Regions from separate parts of the Promicromonospora sp. NPDC090134 genome, predicted to be linked through region 3. Evidence: riboswitches for the same ligand, from Rfam matches in the RefSeq annotation. Region 3 holds a riboswitch; each other region holds the start of a gene.
What was found. A riboswitch is a leader RNA that binds a small molecule or an ion and turns the genes downstream of it on or off. The one in region 3 is predicted to bind cyclic di-AMP.

Region 1: it holds a riboswitch for cyclic di-AMP, as region 3 does, so the genes downstream of both, ACIPN7_RS19675 (C40 family peptidase) here and ACIPN7_RS15380 (C40 family peptidase) in region 3, are expected to answer to the same signal.
Region 2: it holds a riboswitch for cyclic di-AMP, as region 3 does, so the genes downstream of both, ACIPN7_RS07830 (C40 family peptidase) here and ACIPN7_RS15380 (C40 family peptidase) in region 3, are expected to answer to the same signal.

What each region holds. Positions count from the first base shown of each region.
Region 1 is NZ_JBIVCZ010000007.1:173,829-177,094, reverse strand. It holds gene ACIPN7_RS19680 (phytoene desaturase family protein) at 1-971, opposite strand, end outside; cyclic di-AMP (ydaO/yuaA leader) riboswitch at 1,100-1,279, shown strand; gene ACIPN7_RS19675 (C40 family peptidase) at 1,280-2,164, shown strand; gene ACIPN7_RS19670 (NAD(P)-dependent oxidoreductase) at 2,274-3,251, shown strand.
Region 2 is NZ_JBIVCZ010000002.1:308,341-311,606, reverse strand. It holds gene ACIPN7_RS07835 (purine-cytosine permease family protein) at 1-1,227, opposite strand, end outside; gene ACIPN7_RS07830 (C40 family peptidase) at 1,320-2,159, opposite strand; cyclic di-AMP (ydaO/yuaA leader) riboswitch at 2,161-2,329, opposite strand; gene ACIPN7_RS07825 (FAD-binding oxidoreductase) at 2,524-3,266, opposite strand, start outside.
Region 3 is NZ_JBIVCZ010000005.1:150,401-153,666, forward strand. It holds gene serC (phosphoserine transaminase) at 1-702, opposite strand, end outside; gene ACIPN7_RS15375 (iron dependent repressor, metal binding and dimerization domain protein) at 785-1,501, shown strand; cyclic di-AMP (ydaO/yuaA leader) riboswitch at 1,642-1,834, shown strand; gene ACIPN7_RS15380 (C40 family peptidase) at 1,837-2,631, shown strand; gene ACIPN7_RS15385 (universal stress protein) at 2,794-3,266, shown strand, end outside.

The DNA.
Region 1 (3,266 bases), on a different contig from region 3:
GCCGGCCACGGCTCCGCGGAGGACGACCCGGAGGCCGCACCCCGGCCGGCCACGGCGAGCAGCCGCTCCAGCTCGGCCGGCGCGCACCCCGCGAGCACGTGCCCGGCGGTCACGCCCCTGGTGCGCCCGTCGGCGTCGGTCCAGGCCACCTCGGCCCCCACGGCCCCGGGGTCGACGGCGGTGACGGTCGCCGAGGTGACGATCGTGGCGCCGGCCGCCACCGCGGCGTCGCGCAAGGCGCCGGAGACGGCGCCCATGCCGCCCACCGGCACGTCCCAGTCCCCCGTCCCGTTGCCGATGACGTGGTACAGGAAGCAGCGGTTCTGCCGCAGGGACGGCTCGTCGACGTCGGCGAACGTGCCGATCAGGCCGTCGGTGGCAGCGACGCCCCGCACGACGTCGTCGGCGAAGGTGCGGCGTATTACCTCACCGAGGGGCTCCTCGAAGAGCGCGCGCCAGGCCTCCTCGCCCACGCCGTCGGCCACGAGGTGCCGCACGGCGGAGCGCGGGAGCAGGGGCTCGGTGAGCGTCGGGGCGAGGCGGCGGGCCACCTCGGCGGTCATCGCGTAGAACCGGCCCCACGCCTCGAAGTCGGCCTCGGAGCCGGTGAGGCGCCGGAACGAGGCGCGGGTGGCGGCGTCGTCCTGGGTGTCGACCAGCAGGCCGCCGTCGGCCACGGGGGTGTACGACGACCAGCGGCGCCGGACGAGACGGACCGGCAGGCCGAGCTCGTCGACGATCCGGCGCGGGAGGAGCGATACGAGGTAGGAGTAGCGCGACAGGCGGGCGTCCACACCGGGGAACGGCCGGGCCGAGACGGCGGCGCCGCCCACGTGGTCGGCGCGCTCCAGGACGAGGACCGAGCGCCCGCCGCGGGCCGCATAGGCCGCCGCGGTGAGGCCGTTGTGACCGCCGCCCACGACGACGACGTCGTACCGGGCGCGCAGGGGGTCGAGCAGGGAATCGGGCATGCACGCCATGGTGACACGCGGCACTCATTGCCAGGAACGTTCCATCACAAGACGGTATGTGACCCAATCGTGACATTTCCGCAACGGACGAGTACGGTCGATCTCGCCGCTCCAGCAACGGGGAGGTCCAGGCCCGGACGCCGAATCCTGTCACCGGTCCTGAGCAGCCAGAACGTGACAGGGGCGGGGGAACCAGGTAAGCCGGGCACGCGAGTGTCCTCGGGGTGAAGCCTCCTTGTGAGGCCGGGTGATCGCTCTCCCCATCCGAACCCGACAGCTCACCTCGTAGGCGTCCGAGGAGATCACTGGTGACCGTACTCACCGACCGCACCCACGACTGGGCGGACGACCAGGCAAACCGACCCAGCAACCGGGGGCGGCACCGCGCCGAGGGCCCCGCTCTCACCCCCTTCACCGCTCTGAGCCAGACAGCAGCCGAGAATGCCGCCCGTACCGGCGCCATCGCGGTCGTCACGTCCGGCATGCTCGCGTCGGTCTTCACCCAGACCGCCCACACCGCGCCTGCCGAGTCCCACACCCAGACCACGCTCGCCAACAAGACGTTCGACACCAAGACCCGTGCGGGTCTCGCCGAGAACCTCGTGACCAAGGTCGAGGTCGCCCGCGACGCCGACTTCCAGGCCGAGAAGGGTCGCGTCACCGTGACCCCGTACGCCGAGACCGAGGCCGGCATCGCCGAGGCCAAGGCGAAGGCTGAGGCGGAGGCTCGCGCCAAGGCCGAGGCGGAAGCCAAGGCGCAGGCAGAGGCGGAGGCGAAGGCCGCCGCCGAGGCCGCTGCGGCAGCCGCCGCCGAGGCCGAGGCCGCCGCGGCGGCAGCGTCCGAGTCCTCCGCGGACCTGGGGCAGCAGGCCGTCAACCTCGCCCTCGAGTACGTGGGCGTGCCCTACGTGTGGGGCGGAGCCTCCCCCAGCGGCTTCGACTGCTCCGGGCTCATCCAGTACGTCTACGCTCAGCTCGGGGTCAGCCTCCCGCACAGCTCGGCCTCGATGTCGACCGTCGGCTACCAGGTCTCCGCCGCGGAGGCCCAGCCGGGCGACATCGTCTGGACGTCCGGCCACGTCTCGCTCTACGCGGGCGACGGCATGGTCGTCGAGGCCCAGCAGGAGGGCGTTCCCGTGCACTACACGGAGATGTGGCAGACCAACCCGGTCTTCATCCGGGTGACGGGCTGACGCCTCCCGCATCACACGTCGGAGCGCCCGTCCGGCCGTCCCGAGGAACCTCCTCGGCGGGCCGGACGGGCGCTCTGCTTCGTGGCCCCGGTCGGGTAACGTCCCCGGCGTGAAGATCCTCGTACCGGACGTGCCCTTCGACCTCGACTTCCCGTCCCTGCTGCCCGACGGCGGAGCCTCCTTCGCGCCCGGCGGCACCGACACCGTCGCCACCTACGCGATGAACGAGCCGATCCCCGCCGAGCACACCGACGCCGAGCTGCTCGTCACCTGGTCCAGCCCGCCCAAGATCGTGGCCGACGCCGCCGAGCGGCTGACCGGCCTGCGCTGGGTGCAGACCCTGTCGGCGGGTCCGGACGTCGCGCTGCGCTCCGGGTTCGCCCCCGACGTCGTCATCTCCTCCGGGCAGTCCCTGCACGACGACACCGTGACCGAGCACGCGCTGGCCCTGATCCTGGCGTCGGTCCGCCGGATCGACGTGTCCCTGGCCGCGCAGCGGGAGCACCGCTGGGCCAAGGAGATCGCGTTCGCCCAGGCCGACGGCGTCACCGGCCTCGAGTACTCGCTCGACGGCGCGCGCGTGACGATCTGGGGCTTCGGGTCCATCGCCCTGCGCCTGGCGCCGCTGCTGACCGCGCTCGGCGCGCAGGTCACGGGCGTGGCCTCGCGGGCGGGCGAGCGCTCCGGCTACCCCGTGGTCGACGCCGGCGGCCTCGACGCGCTGCTGGCCGAGACCGACCTGCTCGTCTCGCTGCTGCCGGCCGTGCCCGCGACCCGGCACATCCTGGACGCCCGGCTGCTCGGCCTGCTGCCGCCGACCGCCCGCTTCGTCAACGTCGGCCGCGGCGCGACCGTGGACGAGGCCGCCCTGGAGGACGCCCTGCGCTCCGGCCGGCTCGCCGGCGCGGCGCTCGACGTCATGGAGACCGAGCCGCTGCCCGCCGACTCGCCGCTGTGGGACGTGCCGAACCTGATCCTCACGCCGCACGTCGCGGGCGGCCGGCCCCGCGGCGCGGCCCGGTTCCTGGCCGAACAGCTCACGGCCTGGCGCGCGGGCGACGCCCTCCGCAACGTAGCCACCCGCTGACCCACCTCCCGCCCT
Region 2 (3,266 bases), on a different contig from region 3:
GACCACGACGAGCAGCACGGCGGCCCAGTTCACGGACCCGTAGCGGCCGTCGGCGTCGTACAGGTCGGCGTCGGCGTAGTCACGGCGGCGCAGCAGGATGTCGGCGAGCAGCACGCCGCACCACGCGGCGACCGGCACGCCGAGGGTGATGAGGAAGCCCTGGAAGGGGCCGATGAAGGAGTCGGCGACGAAGACGACGTAGATCGCGCCGACGACCATGAGGGCGCCGTCGATCGCGGCGGCCACCCAGCGCGGCGCGGGCAGCCCCAGGGAGAGCAGCGCGAGCCCGGAGGAGTAGATGTCGAGGGCGGCGCCGCCGATCAGCCCGGCGAGGGCGACCACGATGAACGGGATGAGGAACCAGGTGGGCAGGATCGTGGACAGCGCCCCGATCGGGTCGGCGCCGATCGCCTCGTTGAGCACGGGGTCGGAGCCGGCGAGCAGCAGGCCGAACACGAGCAGCACGACGGGGGCCAGCGAGGCGCCCAGCGTGGTCCACCCGACGATGCCGCGCCCCGAGGCGGAGCGCGGCAGGTAGCGCGAGTAGTCGGCGGCCATGTTGACCCAGCCCAGCCCGAAGCCGGTCATCATGAACACGAGCCCGCCGATCACCTGCGGGCTGCCTCCGGCGGGGATGGCGGCGACCGTGGCCCAGTCGATGTGGTCGAGCACCAGCACGATGTAGACGACGGTGAGCACGGCGGTCAGCACCGTGATGACGACCTGGAGCCGCATGACGAGGTCGAACCCGAAGACGCCCGCGACCACCACGATGCCCGCCACCACCACGAGGGCCACGACCTTGGTGACCGTGCCGCCGCCCCAGCCGAGCGTGCCGAGCACGGTCGAGGTCGCGAGCGTCGCCAGCGCGACGAGCACCGTCTCCCAGCCGACCGTGAGGATCCACGACAGCAGCGACGGCAGCTTGTTGCCCCGCACGCCGAACGCGGCCCGGGACAGCACCATGGTGGGCGCCGACCCGCGCTTGCCGGCCAGGGAGATGAACCCGCAGAACAGGAACGACACCACGATGCCGATGGTGCCGACCACGACCGCCTGCCAGAACGACACGGCGAACCCCAACAGGTAGGAGCCGTACCCGAGCCCGAGCACCGAGACGTTGGCCCCGAACCACGGCCAGAACAGGTTGCGCGGCGAACCGCGCCGTTCGGCCTCGTCGATGGTGTTCAGGGCATTGGTCTCGACGCTCGTGGGCGCGCTGCTCATGGTGGTGATCCTGCCACGACGCACGAAGGGCCCGCACCGTCCTGGTGCGGGCCCTTCGTGAACCGGTGTCGGACGGAGCCGACCCGGGTGTGTCAGCCGATCCGGAGGTAGACCGGGTTGTCCTGCCAGATCTCGGTGTACCGGACGGTCTGTCCGGGGACCGGCGCCTCGATCTGCATGCCGTCGCCCGCGTAGATGGCGACGTGGCCCGGGGACCAGATGATGTCGCCCGGCAGCGCGTCGGCGACCGAGACCTCGGTGCCGGAGTAGCGCTGCTCCGCCGAGGAGTGCGGCAGGGTGATGCCGACCTGGGCGTAGACGTAGGACGTGAAGCCCGAGCAGTCGAACCCGGCGGGGGTCGCACCGGCCCAGACGTAGGGGACGCCGAGGTACTGCATGGCGATGTCGACGATCTTGGACCCGGAGGTGGCGGCCGGGGCAGCCTTCTCCTCGGGCTCCTCGGCGGCGGGGGCCGCCGCAGGCTCGGCCGCGGCGGGCTCGGCCTCGACGACGGGCTCGGGCTCCGGCTCCGGCTCGGGCTCGGGCTCCGGCTCGGGGGCCGGCGTCACCTTGATGGTGCCGGACTCCAGCGCGAACTCGCTGTCGGCGGCGACCTTCACGGCGGGGGCGGTGTCCACCTTCGCCGTGGTCAGGGCGGCGGTGGCCACCTCGACGTCGGTCGGCTTCTGCGCGGCGTCCTGGACGACGTCACGCACGGCCTCGAGCTCGGCCGTGTTCGTGCTGGGGTCGTTCGCCGGGGCGGCGTTGGCCGGGATGGCGAGGAGCGAGACGAGCAGACCCGATCCGGCGGCGACGACCGCGCCACGGCGGGCGGTTGCGGAGATGCCGCGGGCAGCGGCGCGCGAGATGGGTGTCAGCGGGGTGATGGGTGGGTGGGCAGCACGATGGCGCCCGGGCATGCGTGTGGTCACAGCATTTTCTCCCGGCGCCTACGAGGTGAGCTGTCGGATTCGGATCGGAGAATGACCCGGCCGCGTCGTGCTGGTGCGGCTTCACCCCAAGGGCACCTCGCGGTGCCCACGTACTTGGTTCCCCCGTCCCTGTCATCTGTTCAGAGCAGATCTCGCGGCGGTGACAGGGCTCGGCGTCCACCACGAGTGCCCACGGAATTCCCCGTGAGCGGGACCGACCGTAGCCCGCCTCAGCGCGAAAGTCACGATCGCGTTACGGACATCCCGGCCCGCGCTGGAGCTATTGACCGGAATGTCCGACCTGCGCTAATGCGGTGGGCGCCGTCCGGATCGAGGACGGCGCCCACCGGGCCGAAGGTCCCGACTAGGACATCTGTCCAGGTCGCACATTGTGGTTGCGGGCGAACAGGTTGTCCGGGTCGTACCGCCGCTTGACCGACGCGAGCCGCTCGTAGGTCGACTTCGGGTAGACGTCTGTGACGTCCGTCTCATCCGCTGTCGTGAGGAAGTTCGCGTACGCCCCGCTGAGATACGGAGCGAGCCGGCCCCAGAGCCCGTCCAGCACCGGCCGCGCGGCCTCGATCACGGGTGCCGGGCCCCCGGCGAAGGTCGTGACCATGAGTTCCGCGCCCCGGTGGGCGTAGGCGGTGGCATCGCCCGGCACCCGGGACATCGCGCCGCCGAGGCTCCGGATCGAGATCGACGGCGCACCCGGCGACGTGCCGGCCTCGGTGAGGATCCGCAGGGTCTCCGCGACCGACTCCCGGTCCACGAGGCCGTCGTGGGCCACCACGTGGATGCCGGGCGGCGGCGTCGCGCCCTCCACCAGGACGTCCGCGTAGGCCATCAGCTCGACGTCGTCCGCGACGACCGTCCCGAGCGCGCGGAGGGGCTCCAGCGCGCGGGCCGCGGCGTCCGGGTCGTCGCCGTCGAAGGCCACGTGGATCTCCACCGGGGCCTCCGGCCCGCCTGCGAACGGGTTGGCGAGGTTGGCGATGGACGTGAGCTCCTCCGGCGCGGTGCGCAGGTAGTCCGCCCAGCCCTGGAGCACGGTCGCGGCCTCGGCCGCGGGGAACGAGACCTTGCCGAAGAAGACGCGCGTGGTGC
Region 3 (3,266 bases):
GATCGCGGTGGTAAGGGACAGGAACTCCGGCACCCAGCGGCCCGAGGCCTCGATCCGCGCGGCGCGCTCGACGGCCGCGGGGGAGAGGACCGCCAGCCACAGGCCGCCGTCGGCCGCGAACACCTTCTGCGGGGCGAAGTAGTAGGCATCGGTCTGGCGCAGGTCGACCGGCAGCGCGCCGGCGCCGGACGTCCCGTCGGTGAGCACGACGGCGCCGTCCGGCCCGGACGGGCGCAGCACCGGGGCCATCGCCCCCGTGGAGGTCTCGTTGTGCGGGGTGGCGTAGGTGTCGACGTCGTCGGCGGGCTCGAGGTGGGCGACCGTGCCCGGCTCCGCCTCGATCACCTGGGACGGCTCGAGGAAGGGTGCCCGCGACGTGGCGGTGGCGAACTTGGCGCCGAACTCGCCGAAGGACGCGTGCTGCGCCTTGCGCTCCACGAGGCACAGCGTGGCAACGTCCCAGAAGGCGGTGGAGCCGCCGTTGCCGAGGGCCACCTCGTACCCGTCGGGCGCGCCGAGCAGCTCCGTGACACCCTCGCGAATGCGGCGGACCACGTCCTTGACGGGCGCCTGGCGGTGCGAGGTACCGAGCACGTGGGCGTTCGCCACGAGATGATCGACCTGTCCCGGGCGCACCTTGGAGGGGCCTGAGCCGAAACGGCCGTCGGTGGGCAACAGGTGTGTCGGGATTGTCAGTGGCACAGAACTAGACTAGAACCTGGGCCGACGCCCGGGGCGCCGAGCCCAGGGCGACTGGACGGCTGCGCGCATGACGGGAGCTGACGTGACGGATCTGATCGACACCACCGAGATGTACCTCAAGACGATCTACGAGCTCGACGAGGAGGGCATCACCCCCCTGCGCGCGCGCATCGCGGAGCGCCTGGGGCACTCCGGACCGACGGTGTCGCAGACGGTCGCGCGCATGGAGCGCGACGGGCTCGTGATCGTGACCGGGGACCGCCACCTGGAGCTCACCGAGCTCGGGCACGACAAGGCGATGCGCGTCATGCGCAAGCACCGCCTCGCGGAGCGCCTGCTGACGGACGTGATCAAGCTCGACTGGGAGCACGTCCACGTCGAGGCCTGCCGCTGGGAGCACGTGATGAGCGACCTCGTGGAGAAGCGCCTCGTCGGCCTGCTCGACCACCCGCACCACGACCCGTACGGCAACCCGATCCCCGGCCTCTCGGAGCTCGGCGAGGCCTACACGGACGTGCCCTTCCTCAGCGGTGTGATCTCGCTGCCCTCCGCGTTCGAGGCGGCGGCCAAGAAGGGCGTGAAGGGCGAGCCGCTCGCGGCGTCCCTCACCCGGATCGCGGAGCCGCTGCAGACGGACGTCGAGCTGCTGGCCCGCCTGTCCGACGCCGGCCTCGTGCCCGGCTCGCGGATCACGGCCGAGCTCAGCGACGGGACCTACACGGTGACCGTCGACGGCGCCGGGACCGCGCTGGAGCTCGGCGAGGACCTGGCGCGCCACCTCTTCGTCGCGACCGCCTGAGGGTGTCCCAAACCATCCGCTTTGTCGGAAAGGTGAGGCCACGTTCCCGACACGCCATGACATTCGTTGCCGGAACGTGACATCGGGGGTGACGTCGGGTACGTTCGGACCGCTCCCGCGGAGTTTATTCCGAGGGAGTCTCCGGACGGACGCCGAACTCTGTCACCGGCCGGGGCCCCAAGACGACCGCATGACAGAGGCGGGGGACCCACCATCGGGCGCCAGGGTGCGTCCTCGGGGTGAAGCCGGGTAATCCTTCGGGAGTGCACGGCCGGGTGATTTCTCCCACCCGAACCCGACAGCTGACCTCGAAGGCGTACAAGGAGAGGTAATACGTGACCGCACGTACCACCCGCGCACGCCATCGTGCTGCGCGACGCCCCGTGACTCCGCTCACCGAGCTTGCTCAGAACGCCGCCGTCGGTCGTCGTACCGCGGTTGCCGCCGCAGGTGGCGCGCTCCTGGTCTCCACGTTCGGTGGCGCGATGGCAGCGCAGGCCGCTCCGATGGAGACCGGCCACGCCAAGATGAACTCGGTGGACCTCAACGCGCTGACGTCCCAGGCCCGTGAGTCCCTGTCGAACGCCCCTGTAGTGACCGTCGCGCCCGACGCCGAGCTGAGCGTCGAGAAGTCCGCCGTCTCGGTGGTCTCGGCCGCCGACAACGAGGACTACCAGGCCGAGCTGGCCGCCCAGGAAGCCGAGGAGGCCGCTGAGGCCGCCGCCGCCGAGGCAGCAGAGGCCGCGGCCACCGCCGTGTCGACCGCTTCCTCGTCCGTCGACATCCCCGCGTCGGCGATCGGCAACTCCGTGATCTCCATCGCCAGCCGCTACATCGGCGTCCCGTACGTCTCCGGTGGCTCCAGCCCGAGCGGCTTCGACTGCTCGGGCTTTACTTCTTACGTGTACGCGCAGCTCGGCATCTCGCTGCCGCACTCCTCGTCGGCGCAGGCCGGCTACGGCACCCAGGTGCCGGCGTCGCAGGCCCAGCCGGGCGACCTGATGTGGACCCCCGGTCACGTCTCGATCTACGCCGGTGGCAACACCATGATCGACGCGTCGAAGCCGGGCACCGTGGTCGACTTCCGCACCATCTGGCAGTCGAACCCCACGTTCATCCGCCTGGGCTGATCGCAGCCACGCAGTACCGCAGCAGAGCGCCTGTCCGGTAGTTCGGGGCAGGCGCTCTGCTTTGCCATTTTTCTGCCGTCTTTTTGCCTCCGGATACCCACGACGGGCGCCCCGCCGGTAGCGTTGGAGGGCAAAGATGCACTGCTGAGGAAAGGACTGGCGATGACACGATCCGAGGTCGTACTGGTCGGGGTGGACGGATCGGCCGCGAGTCTGCACGCGCTGGACTGGGCTACCGCCTACGCGCACCGCGTGGGCTGGGCGCTGCACATCGTGTGCAGCTACTCACTGCCGTCGTTCACCGCCGCGTCGCTCGACGGCGGGTACGCCGCCCTGGACGACACCACGATCCAGGAGGGCGCCAAGGCCGTCCTGGTCGAGGCGGAGAACCGCGTGGCCGACGCCGGGGTGCGCGCCACGACGGAGGTCGCGACCGGTGACGCCGCGGGTGTGCTCGTGGAGCTGTCCGCCGACTACGGGCTCGCCGTGGTCGGGACCCGGGGCCGGGGCGGGTTCACGGAGCGGCTGCTGGGCACGGTGTCGTCCGCGCTCCCCGCGCACGCGAAGTGCCCGGTGGTGGTGGTGCCGCTGCGCGCCGAGACCAACCGTGGCGTCTCCTGGACGCCGCCGGACCT